3 regions of the Streptomyces sp. NPDC005574 genome follow, and region 3 is predicted to be linked to each of the others. Evidence: riboswitches for the same ligand, from Rfam matches in the RefSeq annotation. Region 3 holds a riboswitch; each other region holds the start of a gene.
What was found. A riboswitch is a leader RNA that binds a small molecule or an ion and turns the genes downstream of it on or off. The one in region 3 is predicted to bind cobalamin.

Region 1: another riboswitch for cobalamin. It lies ahead of ABZT03_RS08880 (CbtB-domain containing protein); the one in region 3 lies ahead of ABZT03_RS01520 (HoxN/HupN/NixA family nickel/cobalt transporter).
Region 2: another riboswitch for cobalamin. It lies ahead of ABZT03_RS03365 (ribonucleoside-diphosphate reductase subunit alpha); the one in region 3 lies ahead of ABZT03_RS01520 (HoxN/HupN/NixA family nickel/cobalt transporter).

The regions. Positions count from the first base shown of each region.
Region 1 is NZ_JBEXCW010000008.1:142,444-152,142, reverse strand. It holds gene ABZT03_RS08900 (hypothetical protein) at 1-304, shown strand, start outside; gene ABZT03_RS08895 (glycoside hydrolase family 15 protein) at 341-2,179, opposite strand; gene ABZT03_RS08890 (VOC family protein) at 2,277-2,765, opposite strand; gene ABZT03_RS08885 (histidine phosphatase family protein) at 2,896-3,561, opposite strand; cobalamin riboswitch at 3,682-3,824, shown strand; gene ABZT03_RS08880 (CbtB-domain containing protein) at 3,859-4,080, shown strand; gene ABZT03_RS08875 (CbtA family protein) at 4,106-4,870, shown strand; gene ABZT03_RS08870 (GNAT family N-acetyltransferase) at 4,967-5,467, opposite strand; gene ABZT03_RS08865 (hypothetical protein) at 5,712-5,933, shown strand; gene ABZT03_RS08860 (MFS transporter) at 6,210-7,508, shown strand; gene ABZT03_RS08855 (DUF1775 domain-containing protein) at 7,745-8,461, opposite strand; gene ABZT03_RS08850 (hypothetical protein) at 8,517-9,206, opposite strand; gene ABZT03_RS08845 (macro domain-containing protein) at 9,405-9,699, opposite strand, start outside.
Region 2 is NZ_JBEXCW010000003.1:96,115-105,813, forward strand. It holds gene ABZT03_RS03355 (putative Ig domain-containing protein) at 1-1,444, opposite strand, end outside; gene ABZT03_RS03360 (ribonucleotide-diphosphate reductase subunit beta) at 1,737-2,693, opposite strand; gene ABZT03_RS03365 (ribonucleoside-diphosphate reductase subunit alpha) at 2,753-5,134, opposite strand; cobalamin riboswitch at 5,254-5,418, opposite strand; gene mctP (monocarboxylate uptake permease MctP) at 5,544-7,172, opposite strand; gene ABZT03_RS03375 (DUF3311 domain-containing protein) at 7,169-7,432, opposite strand; gene ABZT03_RS03380 (GntR family transcriptional regulator) at 7,567-8,331, opposite strand; gene ABZT03_RS03385 (extracellular solute-binding protein) at 8,735-9,699, shown strand, end outside.
Region 3 is NZ_JBEXCW010000001.1:318,301-327,999, forward strand. It holds gene ABZT03_RS01500 (GAF and ANTAR domain-containing protein) at 1-650, shown strand, start outside; gene ABZT03_RS01505 (GAF and ANTAR domain-containing protein) at 768-1,505, shown strand; gene ABZT03_RS01510 (hypothetical protein) at 1,522-2,283, opposite strand; gene ABZT03_RS01515 (nucleoside hydrolase) at 2,536-3,498, shown strand; gene ABZT03_RS01520 (HoxN/HupN/NixA family nickel/cobalt transporter) at 3,526-4,632, opposite strand; cobalamin riboswitch at 4,660-4,902, opposite strand; gene ABZT03_RS01525 (metalloregulator ArsR/SmtB family transcription factor) at 4,982-5,332, shown strand; gene ABZT03_RS01530 (LAETG motif-containing sortase-dependent surface protein) at 5,413-6,333, opposite strand; gene ABZT03_RS01535 (glycoside hydrolase family 13 protein) at 6,621-8,282, shown strand; gene ABZT03_RS01540 (DUF4142 domain-containing protein) at 8,306-9,001, opposite strand; gene ABZT03_RS01545 (DUF6445 family protein) at 9,296-9,699, shown strand, end outside.

The DNA of each region.
Region 1 (9,699 bases), on a different contig from region 3:
CGCGGTCTTCCGCGGCATCATGGCGATCGCGAACGACGACGTGTTCGTCAGCACCCCCAACTACGTCTTCCAGTTCGACCTCACCGGCTGGGGCTGGATCCATCTCGCGCTCGGCGTGGTCGCCCTGGGCGTCAGCGTGGGACTGTTCCGGGAGGCGATGTGGGCGCGCGTCGCGGGTGTGGCCATCGCCGCGTTCGTCATCATCGCGAACTTCCTCTCCCTCCCGTACTACCCGGTGTGGTCCGTCATCATGATCGCGATGTCCGCGTTCGTGATCTGGGCCCTGTGCGTCGTCCGCGACTAGCTCCTTCGAGTGGGGCCTGCTTCCTCGGATCCGTCCTCATCGCCCGTCGATGGCCGTATCCAGGGTGATGGCCGCGTCGATCAGCGCGAGATGCGTGAACGCCTGCGGAAAGTTGCCCAGTTGGCGTCCTGTGGGGTCGATCTCCTCGGAGTACAGGCCCAGATGGTTGGCGTACCCCATCATCTTCTCGAACACCAGGCGCGCCTTGTCGGTGCGTCCCGCGCGGGCCAGCGCGTCGACGTACATGAAGGTGCACAGCGAGAACGTGCCCTCCGAGCCGCGAAGGCCGTCGGGGGAGGCCCCGGGGTCGTAGCGGTAGACCAGGCTGTCGCTGACGAGTTCCTCCTCCATGGCGTCGAGCGTCGAGATCCACATCGGATCGTCGGGCGTGACGAAGCCGACCGTCGCCATCCGCAGCAGCGACGAGTCGAGCACGTCACTGCCGTAGTGCTGGACGAACGCCTGACGGTTTCCGCTCCATCCCCTGCTGAGGACCTGGCGGTAGATGTCGTCGCGTGCGGCGAGCCAGCGCGCGGCCGCTGCGGGCCGCCCGTTCGCCTCGGCGAGCCGCAGCGCGCGGTCGAAGGCCACCCAGGACATGACACGGCCGTAGGTGAAGTGCTTGCGGCCGCCGCGGGTCTCCCACAGTCCTTCCCCGGCCTGGTCCCAGTGGTCGGCCAGCCAGTCCAGGTCGGTCAGCAGCGACGTCCAGCCGTGGTGCCCCAGCCGGATTCCGTGCCGGTGCGCGAAGTACATGCTGTCCAGCGCCTCGCCGTAGATGTCCAACTGGAGTTGCGTGGCGGCGCCGTTGCCGATCCGTACCGGCGACGAACCCGCGTAGCCCTCCCAGTGGTCGAGGAGTTGCTCCTCCAAATCCGAGGAGCCGTCGACCCTGTACATGATGTTCAGCGGTCCGGAGTCGCCGTCGCTGCCCGCCCGTTCCTTCACCCGCGCCGCCAGCCACACGAGGAACCGCTTGGCCTCCTCGGTGAAGCCGAGCCCCAGCAGCGCGTACACGGAGAAGGAGGCGTCGCGGATCCAGGTGAAGCGGTAGTCCCAGTTGCGCTCCCCGCCCAACTGCTCGGGCAGCGCCGCCGTCGGCGCGGCCACCAGGGCACCGCTCGGGGCGTAGGTCATCAGCTTCAGCGTGATCGCGGACCGTTCCACCGTCTCGCGCCAGCGCCCCGAGTACTGCGACTGCGCGAGCCACGCGCGCCAGAAGCCGACGCTCTGCTCGAACATGCCCTGGTACTCGCTGAGACGGACCTCGCGGGGCGGCCCCTCGGCCCCCCACTCCAGGACCAGACCGCGCTGTTGTCCCGCCTGGAGGGTCAGGGTGAAGTGCAGGTCCTGCTGCCGGTCCAGGAGCAGGTCCAGCAGCCGGTCGTCCTCCGGCTCGCGCACCGGGTGCACGGTCAGCCGCGTACCGTCGTCCGCCGCGAACACCGCGCCGTGCTCGCTGAGATGCAGCCGGTGGTCATGGCGGCCGTAGTCGAACCGGGGGGCCACCTCGATGTCGAAGGTCATGGTCCCCCGCACACAGCGGACCATGCGCACCAGCCGGTGCCGGGGCGTGGCCGTCGTGCCCGTCACGGGCATGAAGTCGAGGACCTCCCCGGCGCCCGCCTCGGTCATGAACCGGGTGACCAGGATCGCCGTGTCCGGGAGGTACATCTGCTTCGTCGCGTACGATCCGCTCCTCGGCCGGACGGTGCAGTGCCCGCCCTTGTCCTTGTCCAGCAGCGCGCCGAACACGCGGGGCGAGTCGAAGCGGGGGAGGCACAGCCAGTCGACGGTCCCGTCCGTCGTGACCAGTGCGGCGGTCTGCAGGTCACCGAGCAGGCCGTGGTTCTCGATCAGCGGGTAGTCCTGCATCGGGCGAGCCCCTCTCGGTCGCCGGCGACCCGGATGCCCCCCGTTCGGCCCATTCAGCCTAGGACGAAGATCCTCGTTCGGCGCGGCGGGAGGTTCCTCACGGCGCGGGCGTCGCGAGGCGGCGGCGGAGTTCGTCCTCCGCGACCTCCTCCTTGTGGGTCAGGAACACCCACACGTGCCCCGAGGGGTCCTTGAGGACGGCGGTGCGGTCGCCGTGGAACATGTCCTGCGGCGGCTGGAGGATCTCGGCACCCGCGGCGGCGGCGCGCTCCGCGAGGCCGTCGACGTCCGGCACGAAGACGTGCAGCGCGACGGACGTGCTGCCGCCGAGGGCGGTCGGTGGGGCGAAGGGGGACGCCTCCGGCCCGTCCGGGCCGGCGTCGCCCAGCATCAGGACCGACCGCCCGACGGTGACCTCGGCGTGCAGGATCCCGCCGCCGGGAGCATCGAGCCTGAAGTCCTCGCGGGCGCCGAACGCCCGCCGGTAGAAGTCGATCGCCGAGGCCGCGTCGTCGACCATGATGTGCGGGACGACGGAGTAGCGGTAGCGGTCGGGGATGTCGGCGCGCACTGAGTCCTCGGCCATGACGAACCTCCCTGCTCGGACCGCCGGTCTGCTCCCGCGGCACTGCGGGCACGCTACGAACTCAAGCCCGGTTGAGGTCAATCGCGGCAGCACACCGCGGCCCACCCGGCGAGGCCGCTCGGCCCTGACATCAGGCGCCCGGTCCCTCTCGCGGGGGCTTCCGCCGCCGACAGGGGGTCGGCTCGGGCGGCTGCATCGCGTCCGCCCGCCGGGCCTCGCCCACCCCCGGCGCGCCCAGGGGCTCCCCGATCCGCACGTTCCAGCGTCCCGCACGCCCGCTGACCGTGACCGCGGTCAACGGCGGTACGTCGACGCGCCAGAACGCCGGCTCGGGCGCCCCGAGGATCCGTACCACGACGGCTCGTACGATCTCCGGCTCCACCACCGCCACCGTGCGGCCCGCGGCCTCCGCGGCGGACCCCAGCCACGCCGTCACGCGGTCGCACAACTCCCGTACCGACTCACCGCCGTGCGGGGCGGCGGACGGGTCGGTCATCCAGCTCACCAGCGCCTCCGGCTCCTGCGCGCCGACCTCGCCGAGGGTGCGGCCCTGCCAGCGGCCCACGCGGAGCCCGGCCAGATCCGGCACGGCAGAGGCGTCCAGGCCGAGGGCCGACGCCGTCTGCGCGCAGCGCACGGTGGGGGAGGCCACCGCGCGGTCTGGGCGGCGGAAGGCGCCCTCGGCCGAGCGGGCCCGGGCCGCCCCGGCCTCGTCGAGCGGGCAGCCGTCGTCGAAACGCGCCTCGCGCAGCGACCGGCTGACGGCGGGTGAGATCAACGTCACTCGGCTTGTCATGTGCCTGCTCTCATGGTCAACAAAGCGTTCGCCGCACGGAATTGCCGGCCCCCGAACGCGGCCGGCACGCCCCCGGTGGCGCCACGCGCCCTTGGCCGCACCCCCGCGACGCGGTACGTTCTCGAAGATATCGACGACGGTACTGCGGAAGCCGGTGGGAATCCGGCACGGTCGCGCCACTGTGAGTCCGGTACCGGCCGCCCCGACACGGGGTGGCGGACGCCGGGCGAGTCAGACCCGTGGCCGTCGTCCTGTGCACCACCGAGCCGGGACGCGAGTTCCCCAGGAGGTCCTGCCATGGCGCAGTCCACCGTCCAGCCCAGCGCTGCCCCCACCACCCTCCCCGCCAAACTGCCGATCGGCGCGATCGCGCCCTGGGCGGTCTTCTTCGGCGTCCTCATGCTGGTGCTCCTCTACTTCGTCGGCGCCGAGCAGGGCGCCACCTCCGTGGTGAGCGGTGAGAACGTCCACGAGTGGGTGCACGACGCCCGCCACCTCCTCGGCTTCCCCTGCCACTGACGGCCGAGCCGGAGCGCATCAGCCCATGAACTCGGCAACCGTCAGAAACCTCCTGGTCCGCGGCATGCTGGCGGGCCTCGCCGCCGGCCTGCTCGCCCTCGTCGTCGCCTACTTCCTGGGCGAGCCCCGCGTGGACTCGGCCATCGCCTACGAGGAGGCGCACTCCCACGAGCACGGCATGGAAGCCGTCAGCCGTTCCATGCAGTCCACCGGCGGCCTGAGCACCGGAGTACTGCTCTACGGCGTCGCGTTCGGCGGCATCGCCGCCCTCGCGTACTGCTTCGCGCTCGGCCGGATCGGCCGCTTCGGGCCGCGCGCGAGCGCGCTGCTCCTGGCCGCCGCGGGGCTGGTCGCGGTCTACGTCGTACCGTTCCTCAAGTACCCGGCCAACCCGCCGTCCGTCGGCGACCCGGACACCATCGGGAAGCGCACCACGCTGTACTTCCTGATGATGCTGCTCAGTGTGCTGCTGGCCGTCGCCACCGTCATCCTCGGCAAGCGGCTCGCACCACGCCTCGGCACCTGGAACGCGACCCTGTCCGCGGGCGCGTTCTTCGGCCTCGCCGTCGGACTCGCGTACGCGTTCCTGCCGGCGGTCAACGAAGTCCCCAACGACTTCTCGGCGACGTTGCTGTGGCAGTTCCGTCTCGCGGCACTCGCCATCCAGCTGACCCTGTGGACCGCCTTCGGGCTGCTCTTCGGCGTACTCGCGGAACGCGTCCTGTCGCCCGGGGCCACGGTCCCCGCGGCCGAGGGCACGGGAACGCGAGCCGCTCGCGTACCGCACTGAGGCATCCTCCGCCGAGGCGGACACCGTGGTCCGGCCCGGCACACCCCGTGCGGGACCGGACCGAGGTGTTTTCCGGTGCTCTGCGACGGGCCGGGCCTACGGCCGGAGCGCGAGATCGCGCTGATACCAGGTGCCCTGCTTACCGCCGAGGTCGGCCGGCTCTGCGGGACCGACCGGGACGAACTCGGCCTTGACCAGCACTTTTCGGGACGCGACATTGTCGCGGGCGGTGGCCGCCCGCAGCGTGCGCAACCCGTGCTGCGCCGCCGCCAGCCGGCACAGTTCCCGCACGGTCGCGGTCGCCACGCCACGACCGGCGACGTGCTGCGCGACCCGGTAACCGAGTACGGCGGTGCCGTCCTCGAGGTCGTACAGATTGAACCGGCCCAGCACCGAGCCGTCCCCGGCGACGAGCACGTGGAAGGCGCAGACGCCGGCCTCCTGCTCGGCCAGCAGGGCGCCGAACCGGTCGGTGAACTGGTCGAAGAACTCGTCGCCGCGGTCGGAGACGGAGGCGGCGAAGTAGCCGCGGTTCGCCAGCTCGAAGGCCAGGACCGCCGGGGCATGGCCGGCATGCAGCCGCTTCAGCTCGGGCACCGCCCCACTTTATCCGGGGGGTGCGCTGGGGCCGACTGGGTTTCCGCGCCGGCCGACAGGCGCCTGCGGCGGAGCCGGGCCCGCTCGCGGTGCTGTGCCTGGTCGCCTGGAAGGTACCCGTCACCGGCGACGAGGGCGGCTGGACCGCCGCCTGGTACACCGTCGGCTTCCTCGCGGTCGCGGCGGTCTCCGCGACGCTCGTCACGGGCTCGAACTCTGCCGCGACGGAGGCCCCGCACGGCTTTTGTCCCTGTCTCCGCTCACCTGGACGGGCCGCAGCCTCAGCTACGGCATGTACTTGTGGCACTACCCGATCGTGCGCCTGCCGGCCTCCTTCGGCGTGCGGGACGCCCGCCTGTCGGCCACGGTCGTACCGGCCACCGCCATGGCCCTCTTGTCCTACGCCGTCATCGAGGCCCCCTCCAACGCCGAGCCCGCGGCCCGCGAGTGTCACGATCTACCCTGACCACCGCACCGGGAGCGGGCACGGCAAGCGAAGCCGCTACGGCGGACACGTGCGGCAAGTCGGCGTAGGCGGCGCCGGGTTGGGCGGTGGCCGGTCCGTCGATGACCTGGTGCCCGTGAATCGTGCGCACCGGATCGTGCGCCAGGGGCCTTGGTGAGTCGGTGTTCCAGGGCAGCGCCAATGACCATGCGCCACGAGGTCATCCACTCCGCGTCGACGCCCAGTTGTTCGGCGATACAGTCCCGGCCGGGGATCCGACAGGGGAGTTGGTGGGCGGTGACGGACGTTGCGGGGGAGCTGGAAGGTGCCGGGGTGGGGGCTGGTGGTTCCGGGTTGTGGGGGCAGCGGGACTTCGTGTTGTTGTGGAGCGGTCAGACGGTCAGTGAGATGGGCTCGGCTGTCACCCAGGTCGCTCTGCCGCTCGTCGCGGTTGTCGTACTGGAGGCCAGCACGTTCCAGGTCGGGCTTCTGACCGCCGCGGCCACGCTGGCGTTCGCCCTGATCGCGCTGCCCGCGGGCGCGCTCGTGGACCGTGGCTCCAAACGCTCCATCATGATCGTCTGTGACGTCCTCCGGCTGCTGATCATCGGTTCGGTGCCGCTGGCGGCCGCCTTCGGCGCCCTGACGATGGCGCAGCTCTACGTCGTCGCTGTCGCGGCCGGCGTGTGCACGGTGTTCTTCGACGTCTCGTACCAGAGTTACGTGCCCTCGCTCGTCCGTCCCGATCTCCGGATGGACGCCAACGGCAAGCTGGGGACCACCCAGGCGTTCGCACAACTCGGGGGACCCGGTCTCGGCGGTGGACTGTTCGCGGCGTTCGGCGCCGCCGGCGCGATGACGGCCGACGCGCTCTCCTACGCGGTGTCGGTCCTCTCCCTGTCCGGGATCAGGACACGCGAGGTGCCGCCGCCCGCGCGGCGCGAGGGCGAGACGTTGCGGAGCCGGATCGCCGAGGGACTGCGATTCGTCGCCGGGCACAGGATCCTGCGGATGGTCGTGGCGTGCACGGCCACCGCCAACCTGTTCTCCGGCATGACGTCGGCGCTGGCCATGGTCTTCCTCGTCCGGGTGCTGCACGTGGCTCCCGCGCTGACCGGGCTGATCATGGCGGCCTCGGCGCTGGGCGGGATCGCCGGAGGAGTGTTCGCCGGCCGGCTCGCCAGGTGGATCGGCTCGGCGCGGATCATCTGGGTGTCCATGCTGGTGTTCAGCGCTCCGCAGGTCGTCGCGGTGGCGGCCTGGCGAGGATGGGGCGTGCTGCTGTTCCCGCTGGGCTGGGCCGTCGCCTACTTCTCCGGGATGGTCTACAACGTCGCCCAGCTCAGCTACCGGCAGTCGGTGACTCCGCCCGAGCTGATGGGCCGTATGAACGCGGCCGTCCGCTGGGTCGTGTGGGGCACGCTGCCGCTCGGCGGCGTCCTCGGCGGGGCACTCGGCACGCTGATCGGGGTGCGGCCCACACTGTGGCTAGCCGCCGTCGGTACGTGGGCGGCCGGCTGGTTCGTCTTCTTCTCCCCGCTCCGCCACCTCCGCGACGTCCCCCAACCCACTCCCACGCCCGTTGCCCCGAGTTGACGCGTTGCGCCCGCGCGCCCGCGGCTCACGCTGCGTCCCGGTGGGCGAGATGGCCGTCCCGAATTCGCCAGTAGCGCTGGTGTGGGGTCAGTTGCCCCGTCTCCTCGGCCGCGACGGCCCGAGTGACCCGCTCGCGCGGTCGCGGGAGGGCGGAGGCCCGGAGAAGGCGGCGGACGGCGGCGCGCTCCGTCCCGCCGCCCCCCGGCCGAGGGGTGGCGGTGGGGAGAGCCTCGGGGCTACTGCCGGGCGGTGACTCGGCGGCGTACGAGACAGAGGGCGGCGCCCGCCACGACGACCACCGCGGCGCCGATCCCGATCCAGGCGCCGGCGGACAGGCCGCCGTCCTCGTCCTCCTCCTCGGCCTGGGCCGTGGGTGAGGCCGAGGGCTCGGTCGCCTCGGGCGTGGGCGGCACGGCTGCCGACTCGCCGGCCGTGGGGGAGGGGCCGACCGGCTTCGCGCCGGGTGCGGCGGCCCTCAACTTGAGGACCGGCGCCGGGTTTTCGCTGTTCTCGTCGAGGCCGATCCAGCGGTCCACGCGGTCGTCGCTGTAGGTCTGCAGCGTCTTGAACGTCAGCTCCTTCGCGTCGGGAAGCTGCTTGACGACGATGGAGTACGTGGCGTTCTCGCCCGCGTCGAGCTCCGGACCTCCGACGGTGTAGCCGTCGTCACCGGCGGTGAACTTCCAGCCCTTGGGCCCCTCGCCGTAGGTCACGTCGGCGGGTGCGATGCCCTCGGGCAGGACCACGCGCACCTTGACGACTCCGGCGCTGTCGGACTCCGACTCGGCGTCGAAGCTGATCTCGGCGTTCTCGGCGAGGGCCTGGGGCTTGTCGGACTCGACCTCGACGTGGGCGGAGGCCGGCCCGGCGACAAGGAGGACCGCGGTGGCGGTCGCCGCCGTCACCAGGGCCAGGCGGTGGGCGACGCGGTGCGTGTGCGGAGCGGGTGACATGGGTGTCTCCAGGCATGGGGGAGCCGGGGTCGGCTCTACGACCGGCCCGGCGAGGTCAGATGGCGGGGGTGAGCCCCGCCCAGGGAGGGCCCCGCCGTACGACCACGTCCGCGCACACCGCCACCCGGAAGGGCGGCCGGTCGAGCCAGGCCGGGACGAGCGCCGGCACCCCGGAGGACGCGGGCGCGGCGCGCCACGTCAGCAGTGCCCAGGCCGTGGCGATGCGTGCGCGCGCCGCGTCCACCACGTCGACGGCATGTGTGAGACCACGCGCCAGTGACCAGCACGCGGTGTCCGCGCGGTGCAGCAGCACCGCGACGAGCACGGCCGCGGCGACGTGGACGGCCGACATCGTCAGGGAGTCGTGGAGCCGTCCGTGCCACACCGGATGCGTGTTCATGGCGTGGTGCGTGTGCGCCGGCATGGGCTCGCCCAGGCCCCCGGACCTCACGGCGTGCGAATCGTGTGCGTGCGTGGTCGAGAGCAGCGCGTGCAGTCCCAGCTGGGCGGCGCCGCACACCGCCACGACGGTCGCCGTCGAACGCCGGCGCCTGGCGCCCACGAGCCCCACGGCGAAGAGCACCGCGGCTGCCGCCGCGCCGTGCCGCCACGGCATCGACGCCTCGGTGACCACGTGGTGGGCGCTCACCCCGAGGACCGTCCCGACGAGCGCGAACACCGCCGCCCGCACAACGGGCAGCGGGGCGTGGCGTGTCGGCGTACGGGAGGTGCTGGGCGTGGTCATGGCCTGCCCATCATCGGGCATCCCCCGGCCAGGTCGAAGGCGGGATCCCTTAAGAGGTGACTCGTCCGGAATCTCGTTGCCCTGCGCGGGGATTCGCCATTCCCCTCAGTGCCCTGACATCCGACAGGGCGGGGCTCGGGCGCCGGGCCCACGGCCATGTCCTCACCGCTGCTCACGTGTTGACACCGCCCGGCCGAACTACCGCCTGCGGAGCGGCCCTTCACGATCGTCTCGCCGCTCGGTCCACTCCTCGAGGGCGTGGCGGTGGGCGCGTTCGTCGTCGTCCCCGAACACGGTGAACACGACGCGGTCGAACCGGCCGGGGTGCGCTTCGAGCCAGTCGGCGACGGTGGAAAGGGCCACGGTCGCGGCCTCGTCCTTGGGGTAGCCGAAGACGCCGGTGCTCACGGCGCTGAACGCGAGCGTGCGGATCGTGTCCACCTCGGCGGCCAGGTCCAGGCAGGACCGGTAGGCGGAGGCCAGCGCCCGGGCG
Region 2 (9,699 bases), on a different contig from region 3:
TCAGGCTCGCGCCCGCGCTGTCCGAGGCGGAGATCTGGAGACTGACCGAGCCGCCGGTCGCGGTGGTCCGGCTGCCCGGGTTGGTGACGGTCACCGTGTTGCCGGTGCTGCCGCCGGACGTGAAGGCGGCGGTGCCGTTCGGGGTGCCCCAGCCGGTCGGGCCGTCGTAGCCGGTGGCCGCGGTGCAGAAGTAGGAGGGGGAGCAGCTGCCGTTGCTGCCGCTGGTGACGTCGTAGAGGCTCGACGTGTGGGTGTAGGGGTACTTCGCCGGGTAGTCGGCGCTGCCCGGGGTGCCGGCCAGCGCGTACACGCCCGCGATGATCGGCGCGGAGGCACTCGTGCCGCCGTAGACCGCCCAGCCCGAGCCGCCGTAGGTGTCGTAGACGGCCACGCCGGTCGCGGGGTCGGCGACCGCCGAGACGTCCGCCTCCATGCGCTTGGAGCAGCCGGTGTCGGTCTGCCAGCTCGGCTTCGGGTCGTACGCCGAGCAGCCGGAGCCGGTGCCCTCGGTGCTGCTCGTCTTCCACACCGACTCGCTCCAGCCGCGGGAGTTGGACGAGGTGGACAGCGCGGTGCCGCCGACGGCGGTCACGTACTGCGAGGTCGCCGGGTACTCGGCGCCGTACGCGGAGTCGCCGGAGGACACGGTGATGGCGACGCCCGGGTGCTTGAAGTACGAGGTGTCCTCGCCGGTCTGGGCGGAGGACTCGTCGCCGCCCCAGCTGTTGGAGACGAACTTCGCGCCCAGCGAGACCGCCTCGTTCTCGGCGATGCCGAGGTCGGAGTCGTTCGCCGAACTGGCCTCGACGAGAACGATGTTGCAGTTGGGGCAGACCGCGCTGACCATGTCGATGTCCAGCGCCTCCTCACCCGCCCAGCCGGTGTCGTTGGTGGGCAGCGAGGTGGTCGAACCGGTCTGGCTGACCTGCTTGAAGCAGCCGTTGGCCTTGGTGCAGGCCGACAGCCCGAACTGGGAGCGGTAGGTGGCCAGGTCGGCGGCGGCGTTGGGGTCGTTGTAGGCGTCGACCACGGCGACCGTCAGACCGGAACCGCCGGTCGAGGGCAGGTTGTACGCGCTGTGCAGGTTGGCCGGGCTCAGGCCGGAGACCGCGGCGGCGGCGTCCGCGGAGACGGCCGCGGCCAGCCGCTGCCGTATGTCGGTGCGCCGCTGCGCGAAGCAGGAGGCGTGATGGGGGGCCGGGGCGCCGCACAGACGCGTGGTCGGCACCTTCTGCCCGGCCTTGCCGGTGGCGTGGACGGCCTGCGCCGAGGGGGCGGTGAGGGCCTTGGCGTTCTGGGTGGCGCGGGAGGTGTGGGTGGCGGCGGGCGCCGCGTGCGCCGGTGCCGCGACGAGCCCCGCGAGGCTGAGCGCGAGGGCGGGCAGGGCGACGGTCAGGAGTCTTCGCAGGCTCCGCCTGGACGTGCCGGTGTGCGTCTGACGCATGGGGTACTGCCTCCGTCGTGGGAGTGGGGATCTCGACGCTGGTGGCAGGCCTGTGACGCGCGTAGCGGCGGCGGGGCGCGAGCCGTCATGGGCATGACACTTCTGCGTCCTGTGATGTCGCCGTGCGGTGTCGTTGTGGGTGACATGACAGAACGGGCAGAACGTAACCGGGGCCCGTGCGGCGCGGATAGCCGCGCCGGGAGGAATTTGCCGCCCCATAGAGGGTCCATGGACGGCCCATGGACGCTCCATGGACCCCCTATGGGGCAGCAGCCCGGAGGCTTCCGGAGCGTCAGAAGTCCTCGTCGAGGTCGACCGTCCCCTCCACCGCGACCTGGTACGCCGACGGGCGCCGCTCGAAGAAGTTGGTCAGTTCCTGGACGCCCTGCAACTCCATGAAGGAGAAGGGGTTCTCGGATCCGTACAGGGGCGCGAAGCCGAGCCGGGTGAGCCGTTGGTCGGCGACGCACTCCAGGTACTGGCGCATCGACTCGGTGTTCATGCCCGGCAGTCCGTCGCCGCAGAGGTCGCGGGAGAACTGGAGTTCCGCCTCGACGGCCTCCCGGATCATGTCCGTGACCTGGTCCCGGAGTTGGTCGTCGAAGAGGTCCGGCTCCTCCTTGCGGACCGTGTCGACCACCTCGAAGGCGAACGACATGTGCATGGTCTCGTCCCGGAAGACCCAGTTCGTCCCCGTCGCCAGCCCGTGCAGCAGGCCCCGGCTGCGGAACCAGTAGACGTAGGCGAACGCCCCGTAGAAGAAGAGGCCCTCGATGCAGGCGGCGAAGCAGATCAGGTTGAGGAGGAAGCGGCGGCGGTCGGCGCGGGTCTCCAGGCGGTCGAGTTTCTCGACCGAGTCCATCCACCGGAAGCAGAACTCCGCCTTCTCGCGGATGGAGGGGATGTTCTCCACCGCGGCGAAGGCCGCCGCGCGGTCCTGCGGGTCGGGCAGGTAGGTGTCCAGCAGCGTCAGGTAGAACTGGACGTGGACCGCTTCCTCGAAGAGCTGCCTGCTCAGATACAGGCGCGCCTCGGGGGAGTTGATGTGCTTGTAGAGGGTCAGCACCAGGTTGTTCGCCACGATGGAGTCGCCCGTCGCGAAGAACGCGACCAGCCGGCCGATCATGTGCTGCTCGCCGGGTGAGAGTTTCGCCAGGTCCGACACGTCGGAGGCGAGGTCGACCTCCTCCACGGTCCAGGTGTTCTTGATGGCGTCCCGGTAGCGCTCGTAGAAGTCGGGGTAGCGCATGGGGCGCAGGGTCAGTTCGAAGCCCGGGTCGAGCAGGTTCTTGGTGGTGTCGGCGGTCGTCACTGGCAGGCCTCGCAGGACTCGGGGTTCTCAAGGGAGCAGGCGACGGCGTCGGGGTCGGCGGCCGGCTGGAGGGGGACGGCGGGTTCGGGCTGTGCCTGGGCGCGGGCGGCGCGGGCGATGCGGGTCGCCGGGCGTGAGCGCAGGTAGTACGTCGTCTTCAGGCCCGACCGCCAGGCGTAGGCGTACATCGAGGAGAGCTTGCCGATGGTCGGCGTCTCCAGGAAGAGGTTCAGCGACTGGGCCTGGTCCAGGAACGGCGTGCGGGCGGCGGCCATGTCGATGAGGCCGCGCTGCGGGAGTTCCCAGGCCGTGCGGTACAGGGCGCGTACGTCCTCGGGGATCCAGGTGAAGCCGCTCACCGAGCCGTTCGCGTCGCGCAGCGCCTCGCGGGTGCGCGCGTCCCAGACGCCCAGCTCCTTCAGGTCCCGCACCAGGTAGGAGTTGACCTGGAGGAACTCGCCGGACAGGGTCTCGCGCTTGAAGAGGTTGGAGACCTGCGGCTCGATGCACTCGTACACGCCGGCGATCGAGGCGATGGTGGCGGTGGGCGCGATCGCGAGCAGCAGCGAGTTGCGCATGCCGACGGCCGCGATCCGCTCGCGCAGGGCCGCCCAGCGCTCCGGCCAGGTGAACTCCGCGTCGAAGTGGTCGGGGTGCAGCACCCCCCGGGCGGTACGGGTCTTGTCCCAGGCCGGCAGCGGGCCGTTGCGCTCGGCGAGGTCGGCGGAGGCCTCGTAGGCGGCGAGCATGACGCGTTCGGCGATGCGCGTGGACAGCGCCTTCGCGGCCGGCGAGTCGAAGGGCAGGCGCAGCTGGAAGAAGACGTCCTGGAGGCCCATGACGCCCAGGCCGACGGGCCGCCACCTGGCGTTGGAACGGCCGGCCTGCTCGGTCGGGTAGAAGTTGATGTCGACGACCCGGTCGAGGAAGGTGACGGCCGTGCGGACCGTCGCGTCCAGTCGTTCCCAGTCGACGTCCTGGGCCGCCGGGTCCACGAACGCGCCCAGGTTGACCGACCCGAGGTTGCAGACCGCGGTCTCCCCGTCGTCCGTGACCTCCAGGATCTCGGTGCAGAGGTTGGAGGAGTGGACGACACTGCCGGGTTCGGCCGTCTGGTTGGCGGTGCGGTTGGCCGCGTCCTTGAAGGTCATCCAGCCGTTGCCGGTCTGCGCGAGGGTGCGCATCATGCGGCCGTACAGGTCGCGGGCCGGCAGGGTGCGGCGCGCCAGGCCCGCGGCCTCCGCCCGGCGGTAGGCGGCGTCGAACTCCGCGCCCCACAGGTCGACGAGTTCCGGCACGTCGGCGGGGGAGAACAGCGACCACTGGCCGTCGGCGTCGACCCGGCGCATGAACTCGTCCGGGATCCAGTGCGCGAGGTTGAGGTTGTGCGTACGGCGGGCGTCCTCGCCGGTGTTGTCGCGCAGTTCCAGGAACTCCTCGATGTCGGAGTGCCAGGTCTCCAGGTAGACGGCGGCGGCGCCCTTGCGCCGGCCCCCCTGGTTCACGGCGGCGACCGAGGCGTCCAGGGTCTTGAGGAACGGGACGATGCCGTTGGAGTGCCCGTTGGTGCCCCGGATCAGTGAACCGCGGGCGCGGATGCGGGAGTAGGACAGGCCGATGCCGCCGGCGTGCTTGGAGAGGCGGGCGACCTGGTGGTAGCGGTCGTAGATGGAGTCCAGTTCGTCCAGCGGGGAGTCGAGGAGGTAGCAGGACGACATCTGGGGGTGCCGGGTGCCGGAGTTGAAGAGGGTGGGGGAGGAGGGAAGGTAGTCGAGACGGCTCATGAGCCGGTAGAGCGCGGCCACTTCGTCCAGCGAGCGGGTGCTGTCGTCCTCCGCGAGGCCGCTGGCGACCCGCAGCATGAAGTGCTGGGGTGTCTCGACGACCTGACGGGTGATCGGGTGCCGGAGCAGGTAGCGGCTGTGCAGGGTGCGCAGGCCGAAGTAGCCGAAGCGGTCGTCGGCACCGGCGTCGATCAGGGCGTCGAGGCGGTCGGCGTGGACGCGGACGAACTCGGCGGTGCGGTCGGCGAGAAGCCCCTCGCGGTGTCCGACCGCGACGGACTCGGTGAACGTCGTGACGCCCTGCGAGGCGGCTTCGGCGGCGATGCCCAGGGTCAGCAGCCGGGCGGCCAGCTTCGAGTAGGCGGGGTCCTCGGAGATGAGTCCGGCCGCGGCCTCGGTCGCCAGCTCCCGCAGTTCCGCCGTGTCCGCCCGCGCGGACCGGCCGCGCAGGGCGGCGGCGGCGACCCGGCCCGGGTCGGCGTCGGGGAGGTCGGCGGTCAGCGCGGTCAGGGTCCGCAGCAGCGCGGCTCCGGGACCGTCGTCGGCCACGGGGTCGGCTGTCGCTGAGGCCGGTTCGGCTGGCGCGATGGTCACGTGGGGCTCTCCCTCGCTCGGCACGGGGCCTTGCGGAAGGGGGCAGCTCGCGAGCGCGCGCGGCGTCGCGTCCACCGGCCCATTCCACGAGGCCCGGACGTCCTGGCAGCCCGGCCGGACGGCCGGGAGCCACTGTCGGCAGGTCCTCGGACTCGAGCTCGTACGCGGATATGCGCGCATGAGTACACCGTTGCGGGACAGTTCCGGATTCGCACCGGATTCCCCTGCGGCGACAGCGAGCATGAGCATACATCTTGTGCCGGGCCGCAGTTGCACCCCCAGATGTTGTGCCGTGTCGGCTTCGGAGCGTGTCCGGGCGTCCACGGGAGGAGTGCGGGGGAGAGGCCGGGGAGACGGCTGCGGGCCGCCGGAGACGCTCCGGCGGCCCGCTGTCGCACAGGTCCTCGGGTCAGTGCGCGGTGCCCGCCGTGGCCGGCGGAAGCTCCACCTGTACGCCCGGGTCGCCCGCGTCCGCCGTGTAGTCCTGCGGCCGGGTCTCGTCGATGCCGTCGGGGGCCTTCGCCGCCTTCAGTACGAAGGTGAGGACCACCGTGACGACGACGTTCAGCACGAACGCCGTCAGGCCGATGTAGCCGATCTCCCCGATGCCGGGGATCTCCTTGGCCGAGCCGCCGAAGTGCTTCTGCGTGGGGGAGGCGACGCCGTACGCGGCGAAGGTGCCGTAGACCATGCCGACCGCCCAGCCGGCCAGCAGTGCCCAGCGGTGGAACCAGCGGGTGAACAGGCCGCCCACCAGCGCCGGGAAGGTCTGGAGGATCCAGATGCCGCCCAGCAGCTGGAAGTTGATCGCCACCGTCTTGTCCATGGTCAGCACGAAGACCAGCGCGCCCACCTTCACCAGGAGGGAGACCAGCTTGGAGACCTTGGTCTCCTGCGCGGGTGTCGCGTCGGGCCGGATGAAGTCCTTGTAGATGTTGCGGGTGAACAGGTTCGCGGCCGCGATCGACATGATCGCCGCCGGGACGAGCGCGCCGATCCCGATCGCCGCGAAGGCGACGCCCGCGAACCAGTCCGGGAACATGTCCTCGAACAGCTGCGGGATCGCCAACTGCCCGTTGGTGACCTTGACTCCGGCCGCGATCGCCATGAAGCCGAGCAGGGCCAGCAGGCCGAGCATCAGCGAGTACAGCGGCAGGATCGTGGTGTTGCGCCGGATCACCTCACGGCTGCGTGAGGAGAGCGTCGCGGTGATCGAGTGCGGGTACATGAACAGGGCGAGGGCGGAGCCCAGCGCCAGGGTGGCGTACGTCCACTGTCCCGCCTCGGCCGGGACCAGCGCCCCGCGCGGCTTGCCGGTCGCCGGGTTGGTCTGGCTGAACGCGTCGGCCGCCTTGGCGAAGATGTCGTCGAAGCCGCCCAGTTTGATCGGGATGTAGATGATCGCCACCGCGATGACGAGGTAGATCAGCCCGTCCTTCACGAAAGCGATCAGCGCGGGCGCCCGCAGCCCCGACGAGTAGGTGTAGGCGGCCAGTACGCCGAAGGCGATCAGCAGCGGCAGGTCCTTCACGAACCAGTTGGTGTTCTCCCCGCCGCCCACGCCCATCACGTCCAGCACGGCCTGGATGCCGACCAGTTGGAGCGCGATGTACGGCATCGTCGCCAGGATGCCGGTGACGGCCACCGCCAGCGACAGGCCCTTGGAGCCGAACCGGCCGCGCACGAAGTCCGAGGTGGTGACGTATCCGTGCTTGTGCGAGACCGACCACAGGCGCGGCAGGAAGGTGAAGATCAGCGGGTACACCAGGATCGTGTACGGGACGGCGAAGAAGCCCGCCGCGCCGGCCGCGTAGATCGCCGCGGGCACCGCGACGAAGGTGTACGCCGTGTAGAGGTCGCCGCCGAGCAGGAACCAGGTGACCCAGGTGCCGAACGACCGTCCGCCCAGGCCCCATTCGTCGAGGCTGTGCTCGTTCTCCGCCTTGCGCCAGCGCGCGGCGAGGAAGCCCATGGCCGTGACGGCCAGGAAGAAGAAGATGAAGACGCCGAGCGCGACGCCGTTGACTCCGTCGTTCACGTCGACGCACCTCCGCTCCGTGCGGCGCGGGCGCGCTGGTCACGGCGCCACAGCGCGTACGCGGTCATCGTCAGGGCCGTGGAGATGAGCACCCACAGCATCTGGTACCAGTAGAAGAACGGGATCCCGATGAACGCCGGGTCCGTCCTGGCGTACGAACCGATCCACAGCATCGCGAGGAACGGCGCCGCGAGGCACAGCGCGATGACCACGCGGACCGGTGTCACCACCGGTGGTCTTGCTTCGGGCACATCGGACATGGCGGCTCCGTCCCCTCACTGATCACCTGGGCAATGCGCAGGCAATGTAGGCGACGGCGCGACGACTGCGAAAGCCCCCGTCCGGATATCGACGCGACATCCTCACCTGGCCCGACGGGAGGCGGGGGACCCTCCTAGTCCTGCGGACGCTTCAGCCTGGCCACGAACTTGTAGCGGTCGCCCCGGTACACCGAGCGCACCCACTCCACGGGCTGGCCGGTCCGGTCCAGCGAGTGCCGGGACAGCATCAGCATCGGCAGGCCCACGTCGGTGCCGAGCAGGCCGGCCTCGCGCGGGGTGGCCAGCGAGGTCTCGATGGTCTCCTCGGCCTCGGCGAGGTGGACGTCGTAGACCTCGGCGAGCGCGGTGTAGAGGGAGGTGTACTTCACGAGGCTGCGGCGCAGCGCCGGGAAGCGCTTGGCCGACAGGTGGGTCGTCTCGATGGCCATCGGCTCGCCGTTGGCCATGCGCAGCCGCTCGATGCGCAGCACCCGGCCGCCGGCCGTGATGTCGAGCAGGTCGGCGAGCCGGTCGTCGGCGGTGATGTAGCCGATGTCCAGGAGCTGGGAGGTGGGTTCGAGGCCCTGAGCGCGCATGTCCTCGGTGTACGAGGTGAGTTGGAGCGCCTGGGAGACCTTCGGTTTGGCGACGAAGGTGCCCTTGCCCTGGATGCGTTCGAGCCGGCCCTCCACGACGAGTTCCTGCAGCGCCTGGCGCACGGTCGTGCGGGAGGTGTCGAACTCGGCGGCCAGGGTGCGCTCGGGCGGGACGGGCGTGCCGGGCGACTGCGTCTCCGTCATGTCCAGCAGATGCTTCTTGAGGCGGTAGTACTTGGGCACGCGCGCGGTACGGACGGTCGCCCCACCCTCGTTCTCCGCACTGCTGACCTCGGTGCTCATGCTCCGCCTTCCCGGCTCCGGACGCCGAAACGACCGACGTCCGTCGGCCACGGCTCACATCGTGGCACGGTCCGGGCGGGTTGGCCCCACACGCTCCGTGATCCCCTCTGTATACCGTCGGCGCCGTTGTTGGTCTAGTCCACCGCGCCGGGTCCGAGGCTGTGGTACAGCGGCGGTGGTCCGTCCGATTGGTCGCTTGCGCAATGAAAGGTCCCTGCATATCTCGGTCGCATCACGGACCTCCGGAGCCCGCTTGAACACCCTTGACACGCCTATTGGTCTGGGCCAAGCTCCCCCTACTGGTCTACACCATTGGTCCAGTCCCGGCTTCATGGGCGGTACGTGCTTTGGCTGGCACCGCGGGGAGGCAGGGGGGTTCGTGGGCATCCCTGAGGAGGGTGGCGTGAAGCGCAAGCTGATAGTCGCGATCGGTATCGCGGGCATGATGGTCTCCATCGCGGCGTGCGGGGACGACAGCAGCGGGAGTTCGGACAAGAGCGGCGCGGACGCCAAGGAGCTGACCGTCTGGCTCACCGTGGACGCCCAGAACAACTGGCCGGAACTGGTGAAGGCCGCCGACGCCGCCGTGCAGAAGAAGCACCCCGGCGTCAAGATCAACCACGAGTACTACGGCTGGCCGGACAAGAACACCAAGCTCGACGCGGTGCTCGCCACCGACAAGGCCCCCGACGTGGTCGAGATGGGCAACACCGAGATGCTCGGCTACATGGTCAAGGGAGCCTTCGCCCCCCTCGACACGGCGAAGTTCGACAACTCCTCCGCCTGGCTGGACGGCCTCAAGGCCTCGGTGACCTACGGCGGCAAGACCTACGGCGTCCCCTACTACGCCGGTGGCCGCGTGGCCAACTGGCGCAAGGACCTCTTCGCCTCGGCCGGCGTCAAGTCCACCCCGAAGACGTACGCCGAACTGACCTCCGCCCTGGACAAGGTCCAGAAGAAGGAGGGCAAGAAGTTCAGCGCCTGGTACCAGCCCACCCGTGACTGGTACGCGGCCATGTCCTTCGTCTACGACGCCGGCGGCTCCATCGCCAAGGAGGAGGGCGGCCAGTGGAAGGCCAACCTCTCCTCGCCCGAGTCCGTCAAGGGCCTCACCGAGTTCAAGAACGTCGTCGACAAGTACATGCACGGCGACAAGACCAAGGACGAGTCGGACCGTTACATCGTCTACGGCCAGGGCAAGTCCGGCATGATCTTCGGCGCGGCCTGGGAGGGCGCGACCTCCGAGGACCCGAAGAACGACAAGACCGGCAAGCTCAAGGGCAACCTCGAGAACTTCGTGATGCCCGGCCCGTCCGGCAAGAACCTCCCCGTCTTCCTCGGCGGCAGCGACCTCGCCGTCCCGGTGAA
Region 3 (9,699 bases):
CGGAGATGCCCGGCCGGCTGTGCGTGGTGGCGGTCGAGCTGCTGCCGGTGGTGGGCGCGAGCGTCTCGCTGCGCGCCGACGGCATGCCCATCCAGCTGAGCGCGAGCGACGACCAGGCCGCGCATCTGTCGGACGTCCAGGCCACGCTGGGTGACGGTCCCTGCACGTACGCCGCCGCGATCGGCGCCCCCGTTCTCGCCTCCGACCTGACCAACGGCCGGGACGCCCGCCGCTGGCCGGTCTTCGCCCAGCAGGCGACGGCCGTCGGCGTGCAGGCGGTGTACTCCATCCCGCTGGGCAACGACGCCGTGTGCGTGGGCACGCTCGACCTGTACCGGGCCACGCCCGGCGGCCTCAGCCATCCCGAACTGCGCACCGCGCTCCTGGTGTCGAGCATCATGACGATGGCCCTGATGGCGCTCCCGCAGGGGGCGGAGAACGGCGCGGAGGGGGAGGAGGCGTGGCTGAGCGGTCTGGCCACCGATCACGACGAGGTCTACCAGGCCGTGGGAATGATCATGGTGCAGTCGGGCATCGGCGCGGACGAGGCGCTGGCGCTGCTGCGCGCCCACGCCTTCGCGCACAACCGGACCGCCCTGGAGCTGGCGCGCGATGTGGTCTCGCACAGGAAGAGGTTCGACCGTGACTAGGCACGCTCCGGCCGGGCAAGGAACCACCGGCCGGGAACCGACCGGCTGGGAAGGGACCGGGCGGGAGACCACCGGACGACCGGCTCACGTGCGGCGTGACGGTGCGAGGAGGCTCGGATGAACCGGGAACTGCGGCTCACCCGCGCCTTCGTGGACCTGGCGGACACGCTCGGCGCGTACTTCGACCCGCTCGACCTGTTCGCCCGGCTCGGCGACCACTGCGTGGCCCTGCTGGAGGTGGACGCGGTGGGCGTGGTGATGGCCGACGCGCGCGGCCGGCTGCGCACGATGGCCGCCTCCGCCGACGACCTGGGCGGCCTGGACGTGCTCCAGGTGCGGCGCGACGAGGGACCCTCCGTCGACTGCTACCGCACCGGCGAGCAGGTCACCGCCGACGACCTGCGGGCCGACGGCCGCTGGCCCGCGTACACCGCCCACGCCCTGGAGTCCGGCTGTCTCACCGTGCACGCCCTGCCGCTGCGGCTGGACGGGACGGCGATCGGCGCGGTGACCCTCGCCAACCGGCGCCGCGAGGCCCTGCCGGACAGCGACCTCGCCGTGGCGCAGGGCCTGAGCGACATCGTCGCGCTCACCCTGACCCACTGGCCCGCCGAGTCCCGGCGCCCGCAGGACCTGCTGACGTCCCTCCAGGCGGCGGTCTCGGCGAAGGCGACCGTCGAACTCGCCAAGGGCCTGCTGGCGGAGTACGCGGACGTCTCCCTCGGCGAGGCGCTGGACATCCTGCGCCGCCACGCGGAGAACACGGGGACCACTCTCACCGCGGTGGCCCGCCGGCTGGCCGAGCGCACCATGGAACCGGCGGCCCTGTTCCAGCGGGCAGCGGGGCGTCCCTGAGCCGCCCCGCCGCGGCTCACACCTCCAGCCGGGCCTGTCTGCGGACGTCCGTCAGCCGCTGCGCCCCCAGTTGTACGACCGCCGCCGTGACGTCCGCCGAGACGTTGCCGAGGCCGCCGTTGGTCAGGACGATCACGTCGTCGCCGACCCGGACGGCGGCCAGGTCCACGGTGAGGGTGGTCGGCTCGCCGTCGGCGCTCTCGCCGGCCAGCGTGATCCGCAGACCCTCCCGGGCGTCCCCGACGGCCGGCAGCGCCGCGTCGGCCACCCGCGCCCCCTGCACGGCACCCCCGGCCGACGCGGCCGTGAACTGCCCGCACCTGCCCGGCAGCGAGCGCAGCCAGGCCAGGGTGCGGTCCACGTCCGCCGGGTCGTGGGCGAGGACCTGGTAGCGCAACTGGGCCTGGTCCATGGCGTCGTCGAGGCCGGCGACCGCGTGGACGGCGGTCTCGGGGCCGAACACCTCCTCGGTGTAGACGGCGTCGAGCAGCCGCCCGCAGTCGGGCGGGTCGGCCTTCGCCTTGAGCAGCGTGTCCCGCCAGGTCGCGGCGCCCTGCGTCGGCTCCCAGGGCTCCCCCAGATCCGCGGCGGTGACCAGCGCGGCCTCGGCCTGCGCCGTGGTGAGCGCGGCGGCGGACGGGGAGGGCGAGGCGGCGGGGGAGCGGCGGGCCGTGGGCGGGGCGGTGGCCCCCGCCGAGCAGGCGGTGAGCACCGGCAGACCGGCGAGGCACAGGGCCGAGGCGCCCACGAGGAGACGGCGGGCCGGGGGGCGGGTCATCGAGGGGCCTCCTGCGGACGGGTCATCGGGGGCCTCCTGCGCGCGGCGAAGATCCGGTACGGGTGTTCCCACAGCACCACCGCGCCGCTTCCGCCACCAGCGCGACGGTCCGTCCGGGTTACCGGCGCGGGCCCCCGCCCGGCCCGGACGCCCGCCCGCGCCCCCGCGCGGACCACGGGGAGCCCGCCGGGCTGCGTAAGGTCGCTCCCGTAGAGCCCGTGCTGGGACGGTCGTAGGAACAGGAGCCCCGCCGTGAACGGTCAGCCCATCCCGGTGATCATCGACTGCGACACCGGTGTCGACGACGCCCTCGCCCTGCTGTTCGCCGTCCGCCACCCCGGACTCGACGTGCGGGCGATCACCTGCGTGGCCGGGAACACCGACGTGGACGGCGTCGTACGCAACACCCTGACCGTGCTGGAGCAGGCAGGCGCCCCCGGCATCCCGGTCGCGCGAGGCGCCGAGCGCCCGCTGATCGAGCCGGTGCGCACGGCCCGGCACGTGCACGGGCAGGACGGCATGGGCGACCTCGGGCTGCCCGCGCCGACCCGCGTGCCGGTGGACGTGGACGCGGTGACGCTGCTGCGCCGCGAGATCCTCGCCTGCCCGCGTCCGGTCACCCTCATCCCGACGGCCCCGCTGACGAACATCGCGCTGCTGCTCAGGACGCATCCGGAGGTGGTGCGCAACATCGAGCGGATCGTGTTCATGGGTGGCGCGGTCGCGACCGGGAACGCCACCCCGGTCGCCGAGTTCAACGTGTGGCACGACCCGGAGGCGGCCGCCGTCCTGCTCACCGCGGGGGTGCCGATCACCATGTACGGCCTCGACGTGTTCCAGCGGGTCCTGGTCCCGGCCGGGGACGTGCAGCGGCTGCGCGCGAGCGCCGAACCCCGGCTGCGGCTGGCCGGTGAGCTGCTCGCCCACCGCGACCCGGCCACCTCCGGCGACCCCACCCCGACGGGTGGTCTCGGCGACGCGGGCGCGGTGTGCGCCGTCGTCGACCCGGCGGGGCTGACCACCGAACGCCTGCCGGTGGAGGTCGCGCTGGCCCCGGGCCCGACCCGCGGCCAGACCCTCGTCGACCGCCGTCCGCGCCCCGGCGAGTCCGAGATCCACGAGGGCGTACGGGAACAGACCCTGGTGGACGTCGGCCTCGGCGTGGACGTGGAGCGGTACGTGAAGCTGTGGCTGACGACGGTCGAGGGCCCGTAGGCCACGACCGGGGCGGCCCGGCCGGGCTCAGCTGCCGTCCGCCGGCCGTACCGCCCAGCGCTGCTCCACCTTGGCGACCTTCCAGTACGTCACGGCCGCCGCCCACACCACGACGAACAGGCCGACGATGACGTAGCCGACGTTGTCCAGGTCGAGGCCGGCGATCCAGCCGCTGAGGTCGTCGCGCAGGTCGAGCTTCTCGTGCAGGACGCCGACCAGTTCGATGGTGCCGATGAAGAACGCGACGGCGATGGACAGCCCGGTGATGGTCAGGTTGTAGAACACCTTGCGCACGGGGTTGGAGAAGGCCCACTGGTAGGCGAAGTTCATGAAGGTGCCGTCGAGGGTGTCGAACAGGCTCATTCCGGCGGCGAACAGCAGCGGCAGGCACAGGATCGCGTACCAGGGCAGGCCGGCCGCCGCGCCCGAGCCGGCCATCACCATCAGCGTGACCTCGGTGGCGGTGTCGAAGCCCAGACCGAAGAGGAAACCGAGCGGGAACATCTGCCCGGGGCGGGTGATGGATCTGGTGAGCCGGCCCAGGATGCGGTTCATGAACCCCCGCGAATCCAGGTGCTGTTCGAGCTCCCGCTCGTCGTAGGTGCCCGCGCGCATCGCCCTGAAGACCTTCAGGATGCCGAGCAGGGCGACCAGGTTGAGGGCGGCGATCAGGTAGAGGAACGTCCCCGAGATCGTCGTCCCCATGAAGCCGAGGGCCTGGTGGGTGCGCGAGCCCTCGTTCATGACCCGGCCGGCGAGCTGGGTGCCGCCCGCGATCAGCGCGGCGAGCAGGACCACCACGCTGGAGTGGCCGAGCGCGAACCAGAAGCCCACCGACACCGGCCGCTTGCCGTCGGCCATCAGCTTGCGGGTGGTGTTGTCGATGGCGGCGATGTGGTCGGCGTCGAAGGCGTGCCGCATGCCGAGGGTGTAGGCGGTGACGCCGAGGCCGACGCCGAACGCCCTGGTGCCGACCTCGTAGTGCTCCGGCACCACCAGCAGGAACAGGATCCCGAAGGCGACGACGTGCAGGACGGCCACGGCCGTCAGCAGGCCGGCGGTCTTGACGGTGTCCTCCCGGCGCCACCTGAAGGACGCGGGTCCGGACGCCTGGGCAGGCTCGGGCAGGGTCATGCGGTCACGCTCCAGCACCTCGTGGATCACTTCGTGAGATGCCGTGGCCGGTCTCCTGGCTTACGGGTACCTCCCGCCCGACCGAAGCCGGGAGCGTAGGAGGGTCTGCGCCGCCGGCCCGCCTTCCCGGTCACCCTGCGGCGACCAGTGGCTGTCCCTCGCGGGACGGTGGGCCGGAAACTCCCCGATCACAGTGGCGAGGGCCGCTCCGGCATGGACCTTTGAGGGGTCGTCACCGGATTCCCGAGCACCACGGCCCGACCACCGTAGGGCGGCGGGCGCTCCGCTGCATAGCTGCGCACCTGCGCAGGTATGGAAGATCACATGGCGGGCCTGCGAGGATGGCGCCATGCATCTCGTCCCGGCCGACCGCGCGGACCGGCGCACCATCGACGGCCACCGGGTGTGCGACGCCATCGCCGCCATCGGTGAACCCGGCCATGTCCGCGCCTGGGCCGACCGCTTCGCGCTGCTCGGGGAGCCCCGGCGGCTCGCCCTGCTGCTGGCCCTGCACCGCACCGGACCGCTCGCCGTGTCCGACCTCGCGATCGCGACGGGGATGAACGACCCCGCCGTCTCGCAGGCGCTCAGGCTGCTGCGGGCGGCGGGGGTCGTCGAGGGCGAGAAGGAGGGCCGGATCGTGCGCTACCGGCTGGTCGACGCGACAGTCGCCACCCTGCTCGACCAGGCCGCCCCCTAGTTCTCAGCCGCGCGCGTGACCTTCAGCCCCTCCCGCGTCCGAGGAGCCGGGGTCCAGGGGGCCGAGCCCCCTGGAAGGGTTCACGCACCCGTGCTCCGACGCCGACGCGTCGCGATCACCAGACCCGCGCCGCCGGCGAGCAGGACCGCCGCCCCGATCGCGATCGGCCCCGTCGTGCTGCTCGCACCGGTCTCGGCGAGGTCACCGCCGCCACCGTCGGGCGTGGTGGCCGGCGCGGTGGTGGCGGGCACCGGGGTGTCGCCCCCGCTCGACGGCGTCTCGTCGGCCGGCGGCGTGGACTCCCGCGCGGGCTGCGAGGGCTCGGAGGATCCCGGGGCCGCCGGGGTCGGCGTCGGCGTGGACGGCGTCTGGGACGGGGCCGTCGTGCAGTCCTTCGTGCCGCCGTTCCAGGCCGCGATCAGCTTGTCCTTGATGACCGGGTGGTCGGGGCCCTTGGGCAGGTCGCCGTGGTCGAAGCCGTCCTTCGCGTCGAGTTGGCCGTCGAACTTCACCGCGCCCCGGTACAGGTCGATCTGCGCGAAGCAGCCCGCGTCCGGCACGGCGATGTCGAGGGACTCGGTCCGGCCCGGCTCGACCGTCACGCTGTCGAAGTCGACGAAGACCTGTTCGCCGGAGGTGCGGAAGCTGGACCCGTGGGCGAGGTAGGACGCCAGGGAGGCGGTGCAGGTGGTGGCGTCCCCGGCGGTACGGACCTTGATGTGGACCTTGCCGTCGTCGGTGGGCCGCAGGTTCTGGTCGTCGACCTTCACGGAGTCGTAGAAGTTCGAGCCGTCCAGCGAGAACTGGCAGCGGTCGGTCTCCGTGATCGTGCCCGCGCCCGAACCCGGCCGGTAGCCGTCGGCGGACCTCCAGCCGTCACCGCCGGGCGTGCCGGTGGCGAAGGCGCCGGAGGCGGCGGCGACGGAGGCGGTACAGAGGGCGAGCGTCGCGGCGCCCGTCCCCAGCAGGCGGCGCACGGTGACACGTCTCGCTATGGACATGCGTATCCCATCTTGGCGTGTGCGGGGGGTGAATAACCCGAAGAAACACTGGGCTCATAGGTCACATGCGCCACAGCGTGCGGACATCGTGGATCTCCCGGCTCAGGGCTGTCAACCTGCGCCGACACAAAGGGGGTTGAGCCGGCCATCACCATTCCCCCACATAGGGAACAGCTCGCTCCGGGCAGTGGGGAGGCAGGCCGGATGTTCACTTTTCCGGCCAAGTGGACAGGATTCTTGATATCGCCCGCCCGGCATCCGCCCCTACCCGGCACGGAGGAACACGCGTGACCGTTCGCACCACGCCCGACCTCTCCGGCAAGGACCCCGACTGGTGGCGGCAGGCCGTCGTCTACCAGGTCTACCCGCGCAGCTTCGCCGACGCCGACGGCGACGGGCTCGGCGACCTCCGGGGTGTCACCGGGCGCCTGACCCACCTTGCCGCGCTCGGCGTCGACGCGCTGTGGCTCAGCCCCTTCTACCCCTCGGAGCTCGCCGACGGCGGCTACGACGTCGCCGACCACCGCGACGTCGACCCGCGCCTGGGCACCCTCGACGACTTCGCCGCGATGGGCGCCGAGGCCCACCGGCTGGGCCTGAAGGTGATCGTCGACCTGGTGCCGAACCACACCTCGCACCAGCACGCCTGGTTCCAGGAGGCCCTGCGGGCCGGGCCCGGCTCCGCCGCCCGCGACCGGTACGTCTTCCGCGACGGCCGCGGCACGCACGGTGAGCTGCCGCCCACGAACTGGCAGTCCGTGTTCGGCGGCAGCGCCTGGCGCCGGGTGCCGGACGGACAGTGGTACCTGCACCTGTTCGCCCCCCAGCAGCCCGACCTGAACTGGGACAACGAGGAGATCCGCGCCGACTTCCGGACCACCCTGCGGTTCTGGTCCGACCGCGGGGTCGACGGCTTCCGCGTCGACGTCGCGCACGCCCTGGCCAAGGACCTCGGCGAGCCGCTGCGCGACCTCGCCGCCGCGGAGAGCGCCGGCGAGGCCGCGCTCGCCACCCTCCCGCCCGGCACGCACCCCTTCTACGACCGGGACGAGGTGCACGAGATCTACCGCGACTGGCGGACCGTCTTCGACACCTACCGCCCGCCCCGCGCCGCGGTCGCCGAGGCATGGGTGCCGGGCGCCCGGCGCGCGCTGTACGCCCGGCCCGACGAACTCGGCCAGGCCTTCAACTTCGAGTACCTCCAGGCGGGCTGGGACGCGGCCGAACTGCGCCAGGTGATCACCGACTCGCTGGCCACGGCCGCGTCGGCCGGGGCGTCGGCCACCTGGGTCCTGTCCAACCACGACGTCGTCCGGCACGCCTCCCGTCTGATGCTCCCGCCGGGCACCGACGACAACGCCTGGCTGCTGTCCGGCGGCCACGCCCCCGCCGTCGACCCGGTGGCGGGCCTGCGCCGGGCCCGCGCGGCCACCCTGCTGATGCTGGCGCTGCCCGGATCGGCGTACGTCTACCAGGGCGAGGAACTCGGTCTGCCCGAGGTCGCCGACCTGCCCGTCGAGGTCCTCCAGGACCCGATCTGGGAGCAGACGGGCCGGGTCCGCAAGGGGCGCGACGGCTGCCGGGTGCCGCTGCCGTGGACGCGCACGGGGCCGTCGTACGGCTTCGGGGCGGGCGCCGCCTGGCTGCCGCAGCCGGAGAGCTTCGCGGCGTACGCCGTCGAGGCCCAGGACGGGGTCGAGGGCTCGACGCTGGAGCTCTACCGCACGGCCCTGAAGCTGCGCCGCAAGCTGCTCGGTGGGGAGACGCTGACCTGGGCGGACGACGCCCCGCCCGGACTCCTGCGGTTCGCCCGGCACGAGGGCTGGCGCTGTGCGGCGAACCTGTCGGACGAGGCGGTCCCGCTGCCGGCCGGGGAGGTGCTGCTGGCCAGCGGGCCGCTGGAGGGCGGCCTCCTGGGCCCGGACACGACCGTGTGGCTCGGCGGTTAGCCGGGGCCCGCGGGGACCGGCCGTCACCCCACGGTCGGCAGCGGCTGCGGGGTCGAGGTGCTGTTCGCCGGCGGGGTGAGGACGACCTCCGGCTGACCGGCCGGCGGGACCGGCGGCGTCAGGTCCGACTTGGGCAGCTTCGGCGGGGTGGTCTGCGTGAAGAGCGCCTGGTCGAAGTTGACCAGACCGGTCTTCTCCATGACCGTCATGTGGTCCAGAACGGTCTGGTTGGCCTGGTCGGCCAGCGCCCGCACCAGGGAGTTCTTGGTGGTGGAACGGATCTTCGCGATCCCGTTGAAGATCGACCCGTGCGTGACGCGCAGGATGTTGGCGAAGTCGATGTCGAACTGCTTGCCGGTGTCCGCGCTCAACTGCGACACGAAGCCCTGCTGCTGCGGGCTCGCCACGTTGGGGAGCGTGATGTTCAGCATGGGGGCGATCTTGCGACAGGTGGCGTCCAGCCCGGCGTGCCCGTCGATCAGGTGCCGGCTCGCCGTGAGGACCCCCTTGGTGGTCCCCTTCTGCAGGCCGATCTGGCCCACCGGGTACTCCCACAGGCCGGCCGCGCGCACCTTGACCACGAAGTCGCGGTCGGACTCCGTCAGCGGCCCCCACTGCGTCTGGGCGATGATCCGGTCCGGCGCGCTCGAGACCGTACTGAGGCCCAGCATCGACGGATAGGCGAGCGCGGCGAGGGTCAGGCCCAAGGCACCGCCCACGAAGATCGTTCCCGTCGCGTTCCGCGAAAAGCGCACCATGCCTCCTGCCTCGTGGCGGTCCCGCCGTGGAGCGGGTCGGACGCAGGGAAATACGGAGGCGGCGCCACCGGAAACCTTTTGAATTGGTAAAGAGTGAGGCCGGATGGTGTGACGAGGACCTCAGCCGGGCCCGGTGCGGCCGTCCGGCGCCGGCGGTCAAAGGGCGCATAAGTCGCCTGACGTGCGCCCGAGTTGACGGAACGTTGACCGCGCTGCGGGAGAGTCGAGACGATCCCCCGTCCTACATTCGGCCGCATGCCCCCACAGCCCCACCGACTCCCCCCGGGCCGTCCCGCCCTCCCCTCTCTCCCCTCCCTCCCCTCTCTCCCCGTCCTGCCCTACCGCAAGCCCACCAAGGGGCGCGACTACTGGGTCCTGGACGACGTCCTGTCCGATCCGGACGCCGTCCGCGAGCGGTGCCTCGCCAAGGACGACTGGATCGAGGGCCACCCCCACAAACCCGAGAGCTGGCCGGGACTGCGGGCCATGCCGGGCCTCGACGAGGCCGAACTGGGGCGCGTGGAGCGGCTGGTGCGCCAGGCGACCGGGGCCGGCCGGCTGTGGGTGCAGCAGGCGCCCGGCGGCGGAACGCTCAACCACAACTGCGTGCAGGTCGTCGGCGAGGGCGAGAGCGAGCCCCGGCCGCACACCGACTCACG